Regions from separate parts of the Thaumasiovibrio clandestinus genome, predicted to be linked through region 3. Evidence: predicted binding sites of a transcription regulator. Region 3 holds the regulator's gene; each other region holds the start of a gene.
The links. Region 3 encodes CRP, which controls carbon source genes, mostly activating them, when cyclic AMP is high. Its sites were predicted from a motif close to TGTGANNNNNNTCACA; they were not measured.
Positions count from the first base shown of each region.

Region 1: the regulator CRP is predicted to act here: its motif matches at 3,206-3,221, upstream of pyrG (CTP synthase).
Region 2: the regulator CRP is predicted to act here: its motif matches at 4,177-4,192, upstream of cdd (cytidine deaminase).

Region 1 is NZ_JBLBVL010000002.1:225,084-231,315, forward strand. Features, by position in the region: gene eno (phosphopyruvate hydratase) at 107-1,405, opposite strand; gene pyrG (CTP synthase) at 1,486-3,123, opposite strand; gene mazG (nucleoside triphosphate pyrophosphohydrolase) at 3,285-4,091, opposite strand; gene relA (GTP diphosphokinase) at 4,158-6,232, opposite strand, start outside.
Region 2 is NZ_JBLBVL010000003.1:429,249-435,480, forward strand. Features, by position in the region: gene ACKLNH_RS07590 (hypothetical protein) at 1-219, shown strand, start outside; gene ACKLNH_RS07595 (hypothetical protein) at 299-667, opposite strand; gene ACKLNH_RS07600 (hypothetical protein) at 1,005-1,343, shown strand; gene purT (formate-dependent phosphoribosylglycinamide formyltransferase) at 1,412-2,587, opposite strand; gene ACKLNH_RS07610 (hypothetical protein) at 2,811-3,191, shown strand; gene cdd (cytidine deaminase) at 3,235-4,122, opposite strand; gene ACKLNH_RS07620 (winged helix-turn-helix domain-containing protein) at 4,263-4,742, opposite strand; gene sbcB (exodeoxyribonuclease I) at 4,836-6,232, opposite strand, start outside.
Region 3 is NZ_JBLBVL010000009.1:99,480-105,711, forward strand. Features, by position in the region: gene ACKLNH_RS13535 (aspartate aminotransferase family protein) at 1-54, shown strand, start outside; gene astA (arginine N-succinyltransferase) at 145-1,161, shown strand; gene astD (succinylglutamate-semialdehyde dehydrogenase) at 1,174-2,634, shown strand; gene ACKLNH_RS13550 (DUF1338 domain-containing protein) at 2,667-3,464, shown strand; gene crp (cAMP-activated global transcriptional regulator CRP) at 3,555-4,187, opposite strand; gene ACKLNH_RS13560 (OsmC family protein) at 4,447-4,851, shown strand; gene ACKLNH_RS13565 (phosphoribulokinase) at 4,932-5,801, opposite strand; gene ACKLNH_RS13570 (YheU family protein) at 5,861-6,091, opposite strand.

The DNA.
Region 1 (6,232 bases), on a different contig from region 3:
TGAAAGAAAAAGTATACGGACTCCGGTTATATTCATCGATAAATTGCAACCATAAAAAAGCCGCCCCAATTGGGGCGGCTTTTTATCAGGTTAATTCAGTGAAGAATTATTGACCTTTTACTTCTTTAAGACCGTTGTAAGGCGCTTTAGAACCTAGAGCTTCTTCGATACGGATAAGTTGGTTGTACTTAGCAACACGGTCAGAACGGCTCATAGAACCAGTCTTGATTTGGCCTGCAGCTGTACCTACCGCTAGATCAGCGATAGTTGCATCTTCAGTTTCGCCAGAACGGTGAGAGATAACCGCTGTGTAACCAGCATCTTTAGCCATCTTGATTGCAGCTAGAGTCTCAGTTAGAGAACCGATTTGGTTGAACTTGATAAGGATAGAGTTAGCTACGCCTTTCTCGATACCTTCAGCAAGGATCTTAGTGTTTGTAACGAATAGATCGTCACCTACTAGTTGAAGCTTGTCACCTAGTAGTTCAGTTTGGTGCTTGAAGCCAGCCCAATCAGACTCGTCCAGACCGTCTTCGATAGAAACGATTGGGTACTGGTTAGCAAGGTCTTGTAGGTAGAAGTTGAACTCTTCAGAAGAGAAGATTTTACCTTCGCCTTTCATGTTGTAGTTGCCAGCTTCTTTGTCGTAGAACTCAGATGCAGCACAGTCCATAGCAAGAGTAACGTCTTTACCTAGAACGTAACCTGCAGCTTCAACAGCTTCTTTGATTGCAGCTAGTGCAGCAGCGTTTGACTCAAGGTTAGGAGCAAAACCACCTTCATCACCAACTGCAGTGCTTAGGCCTTTCGCCTTAAGTACTTTAGCTAGGTTGTGGAATACTTCAGCACCGATACGTAGGCCTTCTTTAAGAGTTTTCGCGCCAACTGGCTGAATCATGAACTCTTGAATGTCAACGTTGTTATCAGCGTGCTCGCCACCATTGATGATGTTCATCATTGGTAGAGGCATAGAGAATACACCAGCAGTGCCGTTTAGCTCAGCAATGTGCTCATAAAGAGGCATGCCTTTCGCAGCAGCAGCAGCTTTAGCATTCGCTAGAGATACCGCTAGGATTGCGTTAGCACCGAACTGAGATTTGTTCTCAGTTCCATCTAGGTCGATCATGATTTGGTCGATGTCAGCTTGCGCTTTTGCATCTTTACCAACTAGTGCTTCAGCGATTGGGCCATTTACAGCGTCAACAGCTTTAAGAACACCTTTACCTAGGAAACGTGCTTTGTCGCCGTCACGTAGTTCTAGCGCTTCACGAGAACCAGTTGATGCACCTGAAGGAGCAGCTGCCATACCTACGAAACCACCTTCTAGGTGTACTTCTGCTTCAACAGTTGGGTTACCACGTGAATCAATGATTTCACGACCTAGAACTTTAACGATCTTAGACATTAGTCTTTCCTCTTGCTTTATTAACTTAAAAAGCGAATCAAAACCGCAGCCTCCATGGCTGCAGCCCTTCCATTTGTATATTAACCCAGCTCACCGCGCTGGTTAGCCCCAGCAGCAGCCACAAAACCTTCAAATAACGGATGACCGTCACGAGGTGTTGAGGTGAACTCAGGGTGAAATTGTGCAGCCACAAACCACGGGTGGTTTGGAACTTCAATGATTTCTACTAGTTTCTTATCGGCTGATAGACCTGAAATGCGTAAACCGGCTTTTTTCAGGACTGGCAACAGATTATTATTCACTTCATAGCGATGACGATGACGCTCGTGAATCGTGGCATTGCCATATAACTCACGGGCTTTTGAGCCTTCTTCTAGGTGACATAGCTGAGAGCCAAGTCGCATTGTGCCGCCAAGGTCTGAACTCTCTGTACGCTCTTCGACTTTACCTTCGCCATCAACCCATTCAGTGATAAGACCAACAACAGGATTGGTGGTTTCTGGGTTGAACTCAGATGAGTGCGCATCTTTCAAACCAGCAACGTTACGAGCGAACTCGATAAGCGCAACCTGCATACCTAAACAGATACCAAGGTAAGGAATTTTATTTTCACGCGCATATTGAGCGGTCAAAATCTTACCTTCAACACCACGTCCGCCAAAGCCGCCAGGAACCAAAATAGCATCTAGGCCTTGTAGTACTTCTTCGCCTTTAGACTCTACATCTTGAGAGTCGACATATTTGATCTTCACTGATAAGCGGTTTTTAAGACCCGCATGCTTCAGCGCTTCGTTTACCGACTTATAGGCATCCGGTAACTCAATGTACTTACCAACCATACCAATAACCACTTCTGCGGTAGGGTTAGCTTCTTCGTAAATCACCTGCTCCCACTCAGAAAGATCAGCTTCAGGCGCGGTAATGCCGAAGCGTTGACAAACCAAATCATCAAGCCCTTGCGCTTTAATAAGCTGAGGGATCTTGTAGATTGAATCAACATCTTTCATTGAGATAACTGCTTTTTCCTGAACATTACAGAAAAGAGCAATTTTCTTACGCTCATTGGCTGGAATAGCACGATCACTACGACAAACCAGAATATCTGGTTGGATACCAATTGAAAGTAGCTCTTTCACTGAGTGTTGAGTCGGCTTAGTTTTTACCTCGCCTGCCGCAGCAAGGTAAGGTACCAATGTTAGATGCATGAACATGGCACGCTCGCGACCAAGCTCAACCGCTAGCTGACGAATCGCTTCCATGAACGGTAGTGATTCGATATCACCAACAGTACCACCCACTTCAACGATAGCAACATCATGGCCTTCAGCGCCAGAGATCACGCGATCTTTAATTTCATTGGTAATGTGAGGAATAACCTGAATGGTCGCACCAAGGTAATCACCGCGGCGCTCTTTACGTAAAACTTCAGCATAAATACGGCCTGCCGTGAAGTTATTACGTTTTGTCATTTTGGTGCGGATAAAGCGCTCATAGTGACCTAAGTCTAGGTCAGTCTCTGCACCGTCTTCCGTAACAAATACTTCACCATGTTGAGTCGGGCTCATCGTGCCTGGGTCAACGTTGATATATGGGTCTAGCTTCATCATTGTGACGTTTAAGCCACGTGCTTCAAGAATGGCAGCTAGTGATGCAGCAGCAATACCTTTACCTAGAGAGGATACTACCCCGCCAGTAACAAAAATGTAGTTTGTTGTCATGCTTAACCTGGAAGTTGGTTTAGAGGAATTAAAATGTATCTGGACGGGACGCAATCATACCAGAGCCACTTTATCGCCACAACGTGAAAAGTATCACACTTGTGTGGATTTTTTTTTGTCTCAAATCAATAGCCGTCACACCTGATGTGGAATGCCAACGGCTAACTTTTGTTATCTGCTTCATTTTCCTTCACCTTTCGCCACCAATTATCGAGTGTTTCTAAATCACACTCCACCAACTGCTTCCCTTCTTGTAGCACAGATTTTTCTACTTCGCGAAAGCGACGCTCAAATTTTTTATTGGCGCGGGCTAAAGCAATTTCTGGCTTCACCTTGGCATGGCGGGCTAAGTTGACGACAGAAAACAGTAAATCGCCGATTTCATCTTCAACCCTATCGCTGCTGGGCGATACCTGCGTCACCTCCTCCATCACTTCATCAATCTCTTCGTGCACCTTTTCCACCACTGGGCCTATGCTATCCCAGTCAAAACCGTGCTGAGCGCAACGCTTTTGCAGCTTCTCTGCTCTGAGTAGAGCGGGCATAGCATGGGGAACATTATCCAGTACACTCGATTGTCCTTTTTGCTCTCGCTCTTTAGCTTTCTCTTGCTCCCAATTGGCTTTAATCGCCACTTGATCAGCGAAGTCTACATCTGAAAAAACATGTGGATGGCGACGAATCAGCTTGTCATTTAGCCCCTTTATCACATCATCTAGGTCGAAGTGGTGTTGTTCTTTTCCCAATTGACAATAAAAAATGATCTGAAAAAGTAAGTCGCCGAGCTCTTCTTTTAATTCATCCCAATTACGCTGCTGAATCGCATCGATCACTTCATACACCTCTTCAAGCGTATGCGGGGCAATGGTCTCAAAATCTTGCTGGCGATCCCATGGACAACCTCGCTCTGGATCTCGAAGTGTCTCCATAATGGTCAGCAGTTGATTTAATGGGGTTGAATTCGACATAACTCTTGTCCTAATTAAAAAACGGGAAGCAAAGCTTCCCGTTTGGTTATGATTGTCTTTGAGGCTTTAATGTAAACGCCTCGCTTGAGCGACATCACGCAATGATTCAATGCGCTTTAGTACGCGTGATAGCGTCGCTAAATCGGTCAACTCCAGCTCAAAGTCCATGACCGAGAGCTGCTTTTTCTGATCAATGCGGCTTTTCATACCATTGACTTTAATTTTCTCATTCGCCAAGGTCGAGGTGAGATCTTTTAATAGCCCACTACGCTCATTCGCGAGTACCCGCACAGTGATATTATAGTGACCAGCAAAATTTCCCCACACCGTATCAATAATGCGTTCAGGTGCATGATGACGCAACTCTTCTAACTGCTCACAATCGACACGATGAACTGAAATTCCTCTTCCCTGCGTCACGAAACCACAAATTTCATCACCCGGTATCGGCTGACAACAGCGCGCAAGGTGACTCATTAAATTATCGACTCCTTCAACCACAATGGCATCACGACTCGGCCTTTTGTTTTGTGTGCTCTGTGGCGCTTCCGTCAATTTTTCTAATAGCTGCTGATCTTCTTCTTCTGCCGTGGGTTTATTGACCAGCGCATTGATATGGTTCAACACTTGGTTAATACGCAGGTCGCCACTACCAATGCCTGCAAACAGCTCATCGGTACTGTTTACATTAAAGCGTTTTAGCGCATAGGCCTCTGCGTCTTTTAAGGTTGCGTTGATTTTCCCCAACTCACCCTCAAGAATCTCCCGTCCAGCAGCGACATTTTTATCGCGGTCCTGCTTCCTAAACCAAGCATGCACCTTAGCACGCGCACGACTAGAACGAACAAAACCAAGGTTGGGGTTTAACCAATCTCGCGATGGGTTGGGCTCTTTTTGAGTAATAATCTCAACTTGTTCACCCATCTGCAGTTTGTAGGTAAACGGAACAATTCGCCCTTCTACTTTCGCACCGATACAGCGATGCCCCACTTCCGAGTGAATGTGGTAGGCAAAATCAAGCGGAGTTGCATCTGCTGGCAAGTCAACCACATCTCCTTTCGGCGTAAAAGCATAAACCCGATCATCAAAAACTTGGCTACGTAGCTCTTCAAGCATGTCACCCGAGTCTGACATCTCTTCTTGCCAAACAAGTAGCTTTCTCAGCCATGTAATTTTCTCATCATAAGCTGAGTTCTTGCCGCTAGCGCCTTCTTTATATTTCCAGTGCGCAGCCACGCCAAGCTCCGACTCTTCATGCATCGCTTTGGTTCGGATCTGGATCTCAACCGTTTTGCCACCCGGCCCCAATATTACAGTATGAATAGACTGATAACCGTTTGGCTTAGGGTTAGCAACGTAGTCATCAAACTCTTTGGGAATATGACGATACTTGGTATGAACGATACCTAATGCGGCATAACAGTCTTGGATTTCATCAGCAATAATGCGCACCGCACGTACATCAAACAGTTCATCAAACGCCAAGCTCTTTTTCTGCATTTTGCGCCAGATGCTATAGATATGCTTGGGACGCCCTTGAACATCGGCACCAATATTTGCCGCTTGCATCGACTCGGATAGATCATGGACAAACTCGTCGATATACAACTCACGATCAATACGGCGCTCTGCCAGTTGTTTCGCGATCTGTTTATAGGTTTCTGGGTGCTGATAGCGAAAAGCGTAATCTTCTATCTCCCACTTTAGCTGACCAATACCGAGGCGGTTGGCTAATGGGGCATAAATATTGGCACACTCTTTCGCTACTGTACGTCGTATCGCATTCGGCTCATCTTTCACTTCACGTAGGTGACAAATACGCTCTGCGAGTTTAATAACGACGCAGCGGAAGTCTTCCACCATTGAGAGCAACATACGGCGAATATTATCGACTTGCCCAGATGTTGCAGTGTCGCCAGTCGTGGCGTTCAATTGACCAATGGCCGCCATCTGTTCAACACCTTCAACCATCTCTACGACCGCTTTCGGGTGATTTTCATGCAGTGCATCGTGACTATATAAGCCCATTTCCACGACGGGAAACAGCAGTGCCGAGATCAATGTATTGGTATCCATGTTCAAGGTAACAAGGATCTCGACCATTTCTCGGCCACGCCACAGCACTAAAGGCGCATAGGCAG
Region 2 (6,232 bases), on a different contig from region 3:
TCTAAAGCGCTTCATAAGTTATCATTATCATATAGTGATACAGATAACATTATCCGATTAGTTGAATTGGCCCGTAAGAAGGGCATCAACTCACTAGATGTCATACTGCCTTATGCTTTTGAAGAAGATCAAATCCAAATAATTCAAAAAGAAGCGCATTGTACAGTGGATAATCATGTTGACTGGCAAGACAGCTTGTCGATATCAGTTTTAGGCTAAGCAATGTTAGCCCAGTAGTATGTTACCTTTAGTAGCACATTTAGTTTGTAATAAAACAGGCTGAATGTGCTGTTTTAAATTAATGTATTTGTCTTTGGTTACAAATCTTAATGCATGGCGTATTACAGTTAGGTATTGAGAGCTCACCGTTATTATCAGCAAATAAATAGGCCGCATAATGAGCATGATGTGATGCTTGCTCTAAATAGCGCTGTTTTTCAGCGTTGCAATTAGCTGGAACCACTCTCACTTTTGATAAATCAATCCCTGCTGCGACTAATAAGTTCTTATCTAGTAAGCAATCATAACCAATACATAAAACCCATTTATCTCCACGAGTCAGCATTTTTAATAAACGTAATAACCCCTCAAGCGCCGTATTGTCACTTTTGCCTAAATCAAAGAACGCATGTGTTACATCGTTAGCGACTACTGCCTGCTTGTTCATCTTCACTAAGCTGGGGTTGAAGGTTATCACATCCATGACGTTCTCCCGTTCTCGAATTAAAAATGCGCTTATGTCAGCGTTTTTTAAACTGGTTGATAAATAACTGTACTCATAATCAGTACTGTATGAATAAACAGTATATCGAAATAGGGCGAAGGTCAAGAATAAGTTGCTTAAAAAACGTACTCGTACTGTACTATCAAGAGTCAGTGCTTGTGATTTGGGTATGACTTTGCAAAGAAAAGCGTAACAAACCGTTACAATGTGATTTTCTTTGCAAACCTCAACCACTTAATGACGTATCATTTTTGCAAGCTTATATTTCAGGTGGGTTACCATGAAGACAATAGTTCTACCAGATTTGGTTGTTGCGCGCCGGCGTAAACAAGTATCAGACATCCACATCGAGTGGATTGAAAACGCATACTTTATTGTTGCGGAACACAAATTTGATGGAATGGTACGCTCACTGAGTAGCTTTAAATCTGAACAAGATGCAAAAAGGGCTTGGGAGATTGTTGCTCAGGGACCTTATTCTGCAGAAGAGATATCATTGTCTCGTCCCCAAACGCGTTTTGAGAAAGAAGCCCATAACAGCGACTATGCGTTACTTTCATCTACCGATCCCGTGCGAGGGTGGTTCTATGAGCCGCCAAGGAATCCCTTAAAAGCCTGAGAATTATAAGAGCAAAGAAAGGAGCCTAGGCTCCTTTCTTTGCTCTTATAGCGTTATTAGCTGTGAGGCTAGTAGTGCAGTTCTATTGTTTGAGACGCAGTAACCGCATCTTCTATCGCTTGGCTGGTCGTTTGGCGGCGAGTTAATGCAACCCCCATTCGGCGTATTCCGTTGATATCTGGCTTACTAAACAGACGTATTTGCGTTAATGGCATAGCGAGTGCTTGAGCCACGTTTGTGTACCTTACGTTGTTTGATTTACCAGAGCCTAAGATCACAGCTGAAGCAGAAGGCCCGAGTAGCTCCACTTGACAGATTGGCAGCTTTAAAAATGCGCGGACATGCAGAGCAAATTCAGACTGATCTTGGGAGATCATGGTGACCATTCCGGTATCGTGAGGGCGAGGGGACACTTCATTAAAAATAACGGTATCACCACGAACAAATAGCTCTACGCCAAACAGACCATACCCGCCTAAGGCGTTGACCACCTTTTCTGCAATTTGCTGCGCACGTTCAAGCGCACGCGTTGACATTATTTGAGGCTGCCAAGACTCACGGTAATCCCCTCCTTCTTGTCGATGCCCAATAGGAGCGCAGAAGTGGATACCATCGATGGCTCGAACTGTTAGCAATGTTATTTCATAGTCAAAATTGACTAGCTCCTCAACAATAACTCTGCCTTGCCCGGTTCGTCCTCCCTCCTGAGCGTAGTGCCATGCTGGCTCAATGTCTTGTATATTACGTATGATACTTTGCCCTTTACCAGAAGAGCTCATGATTGGTTTAACGACACAAGGTAATTTAACCTGCTCAATGGCTTGCTTAAAATCGTTTAAGTGGTTGGCGAACAGATAATTAGACGTAGGGATGTTAAGCTCTTCGGCGGCTAAGCGTCGAATGCCTTCACGATTCATGGTTAGTTTTGTTGCGTTAGCATTGGGAACAACATTGATGCCTTGCTGTTCCAGTTTTACTAATTGTTCTGTCGCGATGGCTTCAATCTCAGGAACAATATAATCCGGTTTTTCTTTGTCTACGATAGATTGTAGTGCGCTAGCATCTAGCATATCAATAACATAACTGCGGTGCGCAATATGCATGGCAGGTGCGTTTTCATAGCGGTCAACGGCAATGACTTCAATGCCTAAGCGTTGACACTCGATAGCGACTTCTTTTCCTAGCTCACCTGCGCCTAGTAATAGTACTTTCGTTGACTGTGTACACAGTGCTGTTCCAAACATAATGATACCTTTAACTCTATGCGATAGATAAGAGAATGATACCTGAAATAACTAACCACGCAAACGTTTGCGCAACTTAAGATTAGAGAGCATGAATGTAGAAATGGTGATTGATTAAGCGCGCTTTGTCAGTTGTCTGTTAATTAATAAGTTTAGTAAATTATTCTAACCGTCGTTTTGTTAAAGTTACTTAAGTTATGTTTTTGCTTTTACTGAGATAAAGATGCTAAAGAGAGTCACTTTTTTACTGTTATTAACGGTTAGTTTTACAGCGAATGCTAAATTAGGCTTGGGCCTTTTTGTTGGCGAACCGTATTGGGGCGTTGAAATGAAATATAATGCATATCGCTTTAATTTCAGCTTGGAAGACAACCTAGGTTTTGGGATGAACCGTGTTTATGGGGTATCAAATACGCCACTTTATTTATATTTAGGTGGGCAATATGTTGACCGCAGCAGTAAGAGCATTGCGTTAACGCCGGGTTTAGGTGCGCAGATGTCGGCCAGTAATGTTGATTTTTATGTTGATGTTGGCCCAAGCTTATATTTAGACGGCATTGAGTTGGATTGGGAAGCTAAACTTGGTTTCCGTGTGAACTTCTAACACAAAGGCACACCAAATGGTGTGCCTTTCTAATATGGCATGATTATATTGTTAAGTACTCTAGAGGGATATCAGGATTGATATTTTCTAAAACTTGCTGACAATCACCTAAGAACGAGACCTTGCCAGCTTTGCTTTCTACTAGGCAAGCGCTGGTTATATTATCAAACGTTTCGCCAGACAGAATTAGCTGCACCAAGGCGACCTGTAGTGGGGGTAAGCTTGGGTTAAACGCTGCATTTTCAGCATACATACCACTAAAAATAAGCTTACTTTTCGTTTCCAAAGCGATCCCAGCCAAATTGCTACTATACGGCGCGTGCGAAAGGGCTGCAGCTTGACTTGCCGCTTCAGCCAATGGTGCTAAACGCTCTATCTTAAATGATGGTGTTGTTTTCGCCATTAAGCCAATAGATATGCCAAGATCTTTGGGGCCAAAGTCGTCGGGTAAAAACTCATGCAGTTTGTGCGGAGTACGATTTGGTAAATGAATGACCAGATCGTGCGCATTATTCAGTTCATTCATAAATTGTCGGCAATGACCGCACGGGCTGTAGTTAATCGTGATGTCGCTAATACCGTCTTCACCATGTGACCATGCATGGCTGATCGCAGATTGCTCGGCATGAATGGTATTTGCCATACCAATACCATGAAACTCCATATTGGCACCAAAGTAGATGTTACCGGATAACGCTTCAACGATTGCGCCGACATTAAACTCGGAGATAGGTGCAACGGAGTAACTTGCTGCTAATGGTAGCAACGCGAGCTTTAAATCCTTCGAGTCAAGTTGCGCTGTTTTTGATAATTCTTGCCACTGATGCTTGGAAAGATAACCATGGAATGGGCAAGTTTTGAACTCATTGGCAAAAAAAGCCTGAATCGCTTCAGATTGCTGCGATAGGGCAGCAGTAAAACTTGGGTTCATAAACGGTTTCCTTATTAGTTGAAGCCTAGTGTAAGCGCAGCCAATTAGAATTAAAGTGATCCATGTCACATGACGGGCTTACTTGTTGCATCGTTACATTGTTAGGCGTTTTTTTGCGAGTTGCCCCACCGTTTACACGACTAAACGAAGAACAGAAACAGGATGGAGCCAAGAAAGGTGATTAACCTCCGCCTCTTGTTCGTTTGTTGAGTTGGTATGATTATCGCTGGTAATTGAACGGAACGATGATGATATTCTGTACTGTTCTCAGGTAGCGGAGGTGGAATACGATAGCCGAAGTCAAAGACGTGATGAATCGATAGGGAATTAGATGGCGCTAACTTTGTGTTTAAGTTGCGAATGTGCTGTTCGAGTGTCAGTGTTGCGTTATAGGTTTGAGCGTTAGATAAGACGCGCTCGAGAACAGAGTAAGAAATAACCTCACCACCGTGATAACACAACAGATCCATAATAGATGATTCGAGCTGGCTCAGGAGCGTATAAGATCCGCTATCCCAAAGCAGTTTGTTACTCTCTAGATCAATGTACACATCAGCAAATTGATAGCTTTTACACAGCGCTGCGGAGTTCATTCGCTTACCCGCTACCGTTTCATTCATCACTTGCTATTTAGTATAGTGCGACTCGTCTGAGCTGATCAAAACCTATGTACGTTAATCGCTCGACATAGGTTTGATAGTGCGAGTGGAAGGTTAGCTTGCGATACTTTCTACATAGCGATAGACACTTTCGAGCAGTTTTAACTTGTCAGGGTCATGTGCGTACTGTTGTGCAAGGCCTTCCAGATTTGACATATAACGAGGGAGCTCACTTTCAAAATAGTCTCGGCGGGCATAGTACCAGCGTTGTTGCTCTTGTTCGGAGAGCGTGTGCGGGAAATGACGTGCCCGATATTGGAATACAAGGGGCTTAATGCGCTCATCTTCGACATTGAGCGTTAAAAAGGCGAGTTTCTCAGGGGACGTTTCTCGGATAATGTCGAGAGCCGTTTTATCATTGTATGAGAAGAAGCCATCGTACAATCTTGCATCTAACGGCTTTTCGCTGTGTGCATTTTTGTTTGAATCATCAGTGAATAACTGCAGCAGTTTTTCTCGGATTTCGGGTGCATTACGCAGTGCTTTAAGGTTATTTAAGCAATATTCACGATCGATCCCTAGTCGTTCTGCATCGTTGGCTGTTAGGGTTTTTGCCGGGGCAACGCTCGGGCATTTATTAATGTGTATCAGTTTTACCGGGACAGGTAATTCGCCCTCTGCTAACGCTGATTGCTTGGTGTAGAGCCGCTGCCGCAGGGTATCTGCATCAAGCTCAAAGAGTGGGGTAGGATCCTTGGCCAAGTTGATACAAATCATCGCATTGTTGTTGGTTGGGTGCCATGCCATCGGTACCATCCATGAGGTATTTCCGCATTGGCCGCCAAGCATACCGGAGACATGAACGATGGGTGCCATATTCACTGGGTCTAACAGCGATTGCACTTTTTTCTTATTTCTTAAGTCATACAGGTATTCAAACAGTTTTGGCTGTGCTTGCTTAACTTTTTTAGCCATTTCGATTGTAGCGATAACATCTGCCATTGCATCATGGGCATTGCTGTGTTCAATGCCATTAGCAACAGAAAGCCGCTCTAGCTTAAAGCTAACAAGCCCTGTATCTTCATCGATTGGCCATTCAATGCCTTCTGGTCTTAGTGCATAACAGGTGCGGAGCACATCCAGCAGATCCCAACGAGAATTCCCATTTTGCCACGCCCATGCGTATGGGTCGTAAAAATTTCTGTATAGCAGGTGGCGAGTTACCTCATCATCGAAACGGATATTGTTATATCCGACAACACACGTGCCAGGTTGAGTCAGCTCTTTGTGAATGGCAGCGATGAACTCCGGCTCACTTAGGCCTTTCTCTTTAGCCAATTGTGGGGTAATCCCGGTAACGAGCGTTGCTTCAGGCGATGGTAAGTAATCATCGGTGGGCTGGCAATAGATAACTAGCGGTTCGCCGATAATGTTAAAATCTGCGTCGGTGCGCACGCCGGCAAACTGACAGGCTTTATCCCGAGCAGGATCAATACCGAAGGTTTCATAAT
Region 3 (6,232 bases):
CTGGGGTTAGAGAAACTAGAAGCTGCTATCGCTAAACTGGTGGAGGCGGGGTAGTCATCCCGTTAGTTAAAGGCAACGTTGTTGGTGAGCTGAAGTGATTAGGTGTGATTTGAGGATGTAAAACAAAACGACGGGAGAGAGGCCATGTTAGTGGTACGACCGATAATGGAAAGTGATTACCCAGCGCTGTTAGCGTGTGCTAAGGCGTCGGGACACGGTTTTACGTCACTGCCAGTCAGTGAAGAGTTACTGCGTAATCGAATTGCTCACTCGGTATACAGCTTTACCAAGCAGGTCACTCAGCCCGGCAATGAAGGTTATTTAATGGTCGCAGAAGAGACGGAGACAGGGGAGGTTGTCGGAACAACGGCGATTGAAGCTGCGATAGGGCTTGATGTGCCATTTTATAGCTACCACCTCTCTAAGGTGGTGCATGCGTCACCGAAGTTAGGGGTACATAATGTTGTAGAGGTACTAACGCTGGGTAATCACTACACGGGGTGTACTGAGATCTGCACCCTTTTTCTAAAGCCAGCGTGGCGTCAGGGTTTAAACGGCAAGTTAATGTCTAAATGCCGTTTTTTACTGCTGGCTGAGCACCCTGAACGCTTTTCCGACACGGTGTTTGCGGAGATGCGCGGGGTATCAGATGCCGAGGGAAATTCTCCATTTTGGGCGTGGCTGAAGGAGCATTTCTTCTCGATAGATTTTACATTAGCGGATCATTTAACCGGCATTGGCAAGAAAGGGTTTATCGCCGATTTAATGCCGAAGTTACCGATCTATGTCAACTTGCTGAGTCCAGAAGCACAGGCCGTGATAGGGCAAGTGCATAGCAACACGCTTCCCGCGCTACGTTTGCTCGAACAAGAGGGCTTTTCGTGCCGTGGCTATGTCGATATTTTTGATGGTGGTCCGACGGTAGAGTGTGCGCGTCGACATATTGAATCGGTGCGGCGCTCATTTCGGGCTAGTGTGGATATTGGTGAGCACAATAGCAATCAAGACTACTTGTTGTGTAATGGTCGTTTTGAAGGCTTCCGCGCCACGGTTGCCAAGGTGGCACTCGATTCGGAGTCGAACCGTGCAATTATGTCAGCGGCTGTTGCGCAAGCATTGCAAGTTGAAGCGGGCGATAGCGTCCGCTTGTTGGCTGTCTAGTAAGGAGTCAAGATGACGACACATTATATTGATGGTGCATGGGGTCCTGGTGTTGGCGAGCCTTTTCACTCCCTCAATCCGTTTACTCAGGCAGAAATATGGCACGGTCATGCCGCTGATGATAACCAAGTTGAGGCTGCGGTGACGGCAGCCCGCAAAGCTTTTCCGCTTTGGCGAGCGTTACCGCTGTTGGATCGTTTTGACTATTTATCCCGTTTTGCTGATTTACTGGAAATGCGCAAAGCGGAGTTGGCGGCGCTGATCGCGACAGAAACGGGAAAACCCTTGTGGGAAAGCTTAACGGAAGTGGTAGCAATGAAAGCCAAGATTGCCATCTCTTTGCAGGCGTATAAAGAGCGCAGCGGCGAGACAACCCATCAGCTCTCCGAGGGGCGCACGGTGTTGCGTCACCGTCCATTGGGAGTCTTGGCGATTTTTGGTCCCTATAATTTTCCCGGACACTTGCCGAATGGACATATTATCCCCGCATTGTTGGCGGGCAATACTGTGGTGTTTAAGCCGTCGGAGTTAACCCCACAAACGGCCGAATATATCGTGGGTTTGTGGCACGAGGTCGGATTACCTCGTGGGGTGCTCAATTTGACTCAAGGGCTAATGCCGACAGGTCAGGCTCTAGCCGGAAGCCCGAATATTGATGGGTTGCTATTTACTGGCAGTGCACGAACTGGGCATCTATTGCACCGCCAATTTGCTGGTCAGCCAGAGAAAATGCTAGCGTTGGAGATGGGGGGAAATAACCCTTTGGTGGTGACCACGGCATGTGGTGATATTGGCGCTTGTGTCGATACCATTATTCAGTCGGCTTATTTGAGCGCAGGGCAACGTTGCACCTGCGCTCGGCGTCTTTATATTCCCTATGGTGATGTAGGCGAGCGACTATTGACTACACTGATAGAGGCAGTAAGGAAAATTAAAGTTGGCGACCCATTTGACATGCCTGCGCCCTTTATGGGGCCGATGATATCCATAGATGCGGCACAAGCCATTATGCAGGCGCAGCAAGTGTTACTTGATATGGGGGCGACACCATTGGTGAAAGCGAGCCAGAGACAGGCGATCTTAACCCCTGCCTTACTCGATGTGACAGCTATCGACGCCTTGCCAGATGAAGAGTATTTTGGGCCATTACTGCAGGTGATTCGTTATCACACTTTTGATGAGGCGATAACAATGGCGAACCAGACTCGGTTTGGTTTGTCGGCTGGACTGCTCTCAACGGACGATGCGCAGTGGCATGAATTTATCGAACAGATCCATGCTGGGATTGTTAATCGAAATCGTCCACTCACGGGAGCCAGTAGCAGCGCCCCATTTGGTGGCCCAGGCGCGTCAGGTAATTTACGCCCTAGTGCCTACTACGCTGCCGATTATTGTGCGTACCCAATGGCGTCACTGGAAGCGGATCATGTGCAACTTCCTACACCACGCCTGCCGGGGTTATCCGACGAATAGGCCTGCTCGAAACGAGCGGCGACGGAGGCTTTATGTATCAAAGGATGTTTGAGTTGCTGTGGCAAGATTACGTTGAGCGTTTATGCCCATCGGCACAGAAGGTGCATCATTTACTGAGTGAGGGGGAGCCTTTACGCAATGATCACATTGCATTGCGCACCTTTAACTTGCCAGAGGTTGGTCTGGATGTGATTGCCGCGCCTTTCATTGCGATGGGCTATGTACATAGCGGTGAATACCACTTTGAACAGAAGAAACTTTATGCGGCACATTTTGAGCACCCTGATCCTCAAGCGCCAAAAGTGTTTATTAGTGAATTGCTGGTTGGGCAGTGCTCATGTGAGTTGCAACAAGCCGTACGGGCGTTGGTCGGCCAACTAAAAGCGCCACTTCCCCTGCACAGTGAGGTGCTGCAGCTAGGGCGTCCATGGTCACTGCCGTTGGATACCTATCAATTACTGGCGGCAGAGAGTGAGTATGCCGCTTGGGTTGCAGCCCATGGCTATGGGGCTAATCACTTTACCGTAAGTGTGAACCAGCTATCGACATTTGGTGATTTAGCGGCACTCAATTATTACCTTATGGAAAATGGCTTTGTTATTAACAGTGCAGGGGGAGAAATAAAGGGCTCAGAGAAAGTGATGCTGGAGCAATCTGCAACGATGGCTGATAAGGTGTTAGTGACGTTTGATGATGGTGAGTTGATGATCCCAGGTGGCTTTTATGAGTTTGCCAAGCGTTACCCTGATGGAAGGGGGAATTTGTATCATGGCTTTGTCACGGCATCCGCAGATAAGATTTTCGAGAGCACTTACAGTGTGACATCATGAGGGTCGACAACAAAAAAGCCAGTAGTTATGCACTACTGGCTCTTAAAACTGTCAGCGTACTTTAAGACGAGACATTACATCATGAGATGATTAACGCGTACCGTATACCACGATTGTTTTACCGTGTGCAGAGATTAGATTCTGCTCTTCTAGCATCTTCAAGATACGACCAACGGTTTCACGCGAACAACCAACAATTTGACCAATCTCTTGACGAGTAATTTTGATCTGCATGCCGTCTGGGTGAGTCATAGCGTCAGGTTGACGAGCAAGATTCAACAGAGTTTGTGCAATACGGCCAGTTACATCCAAGAATGCAAGGTCGCCAACTTTTTGGCTGGTGACTTGAAGACGGTTTGCCATCTGTGCAGATAGACGCATTAGGATGTCTGGGTTGACTTGGATCAGTTGACGGAATTTCTTGTAAGAAATTTCTGCAACTTCACAAGGTGACTTCGCTCGAACCCATGCTGTACGCTCTTGACCTTCTTCAAATAGCCCTAACTCGCCAATGAAGTCTCCCTGATTAAGGTAAGAAAGAATCATCTCTTTACCTTCTTCATCTTTGATAAGAACTGCAACAGAACCTTTTACGATGTAGTAAAGGGTTTCACCCTTTTCGCCTGCATGAATCAAAGTACTTTTTGATGGGTACTTATGAATATGACAATGAGATAGGAACCATTCTAAAGTTGGATCAGTTTGCGGTTTACCTGGAACCATATAAATAACTTCCTCTGCGTTTGTTGCCCTACAACGATATCCTTATAATTGAGGGGTAACTCAATGAATGCGGTGCGTTGTCTAGGATTACGAAGCCCGTCGCACAAATGCTGGCGTGCTTGCTAATTTTGTCCATTGAGTTTACCGTGTTTTGGCGCTCATTTCTTGATATAGATCGATCAGAAATGAGCATTTATTAGTCATAAGTGTGCACATGATCACACACTGACGAGATAGTTGGCATTTGCGGGAGAGTAGTATGCAGTCACGCGTGAAATGGGTAGAAGGAATGACGTTCTTAGGGCAGTCAGATTCTGGTCATAGTGTTGTAATGGACGGAAATGGTGGAGAAAAAGCCCCAAGCCCAATGGAGCTAGTATTGATGGCGGCGGGCGGCTGTAGCTCCGTCGATGTGGTTGACGGGCTAAAGAGTGCTGGTCAGCTTGTTAGTGGTTGTGAGGCGACATTAAGCTCAGCTCGTCGTGATGTTGCGCCACGTTATTTTACCGCGGTGAATGTCCATTTTATCGTCATAGGGCATCAGATTGACTCCAGTATTGTAGAGCGTGTTGTCGCTGAATCATTAGAGAAGTATTGCTCGGTTTGTTTAATGCTGGGTAAAGGCGTCGAAATGACCCATTCCTATGAGGTGATTGAGGCATAACCCACCGGAAAAGGCGAGGGGAGCCATCTCCTCGTTAACCAGCGCAGCATGACTGTCTTGCGGCACCAGCATTAAACGGGTTAGCCGACTTTGCCTGTTTCGATGAGGTTGTGAATTAACGGGCGCATGATTAGCTCCATCGCAAAGCTCATTTTTCCGCCAGGGACAACAATGGTATTGTGCCGTGACATAAATGATCCTTGTATCATGGAAAGCAGGTAAGGAAAGTCGACGTTTTTAATGCCTCGAAAGCGAATCACAACAAAGCTCTCGTCCAAGGAGGGGATGCCTTTTGCGTTGAGAGGGTTTGATGTATCGACAGTGGGGACGCGCTGAAAGTTGATATGCGTGCGTGAAAACTGTGGCGTGATATAACTCAGGTAGTCGTCCATGGAGCGGATAATTGACTCCGTTACGGCTTCGCGTGAATGCCCTCTGTCACGTGTGTCTCGTACAAATTTTTGAATCCACTCTAAGTTGACAATAGGTACCATGCCAATGAGCAGGTCGACATGTTGAGCAACATTGGTTTCGCCATCAACAATCCCACCATGTAGCCCTTCGTAAAAGAGGACGTCACTGTTGTCAGGGAGTGTTTGCCACGGGGTAAATGTGCCTGGCATCAGGTTATAAGGGACTGCCTCATCAAACGTGTGCAAGTAGCGGCGGAACTGCCCGGTGCCACTCTCACCATATTGGCGGAAAAAGCGTTCGAGTGCTTCAAAATCATTGGCAGCAGGGCCAAAGTAGCTGATGTGGCGCCCCTGCTCTTTAGCTTTGCGAATTTCGATATCCATTTCTGGGCGAGTAAAACGGTGAAAGCTATCCCCTTCAAGCCAAGCAGGCGTTATCTGCATCATATTAAACATTTTTCGAAACGCTTCTGACGTGGTGGTCGTTCCTGCGCCGGATGAGCCTGTTACCGCGATAATCGGATGCTTTGCAGACATATTTGGTCCATTTTATTCACATGGGTGAAGCATGTTATTAACAGTTTGGGCGGATAATATCAAGTGTCTGCAAGACTTCTGAGATCGCGGCGAAGTTTTATATCGACGCTTTCATGTAATTCAGAGTAAACAATGACCGCTTCGCCATTCTGCAGTAAGCCTTTTAGATTTGCGACTTTTTGGCTAAGGCTGAGTTCGGATTCACCGTAGTCGGTTCCTTCGCGTAAGGCGTAGTTTTCGAGTAGGTTATCGAGGGTTTCTGGATCGATTTGTTGCCAAGGTATAATCATGTTGAATGTCGCCATTAGAAAACGGAAGAATGGTATCACTTAACAGTGTGGTTAACAGTGCGTTGATTACCGCACATGTTGAGCTTCTCATCGTAGTTGGTATTGATAACTTACTTCATTGTATAAGGTCAAGGTTTGGCA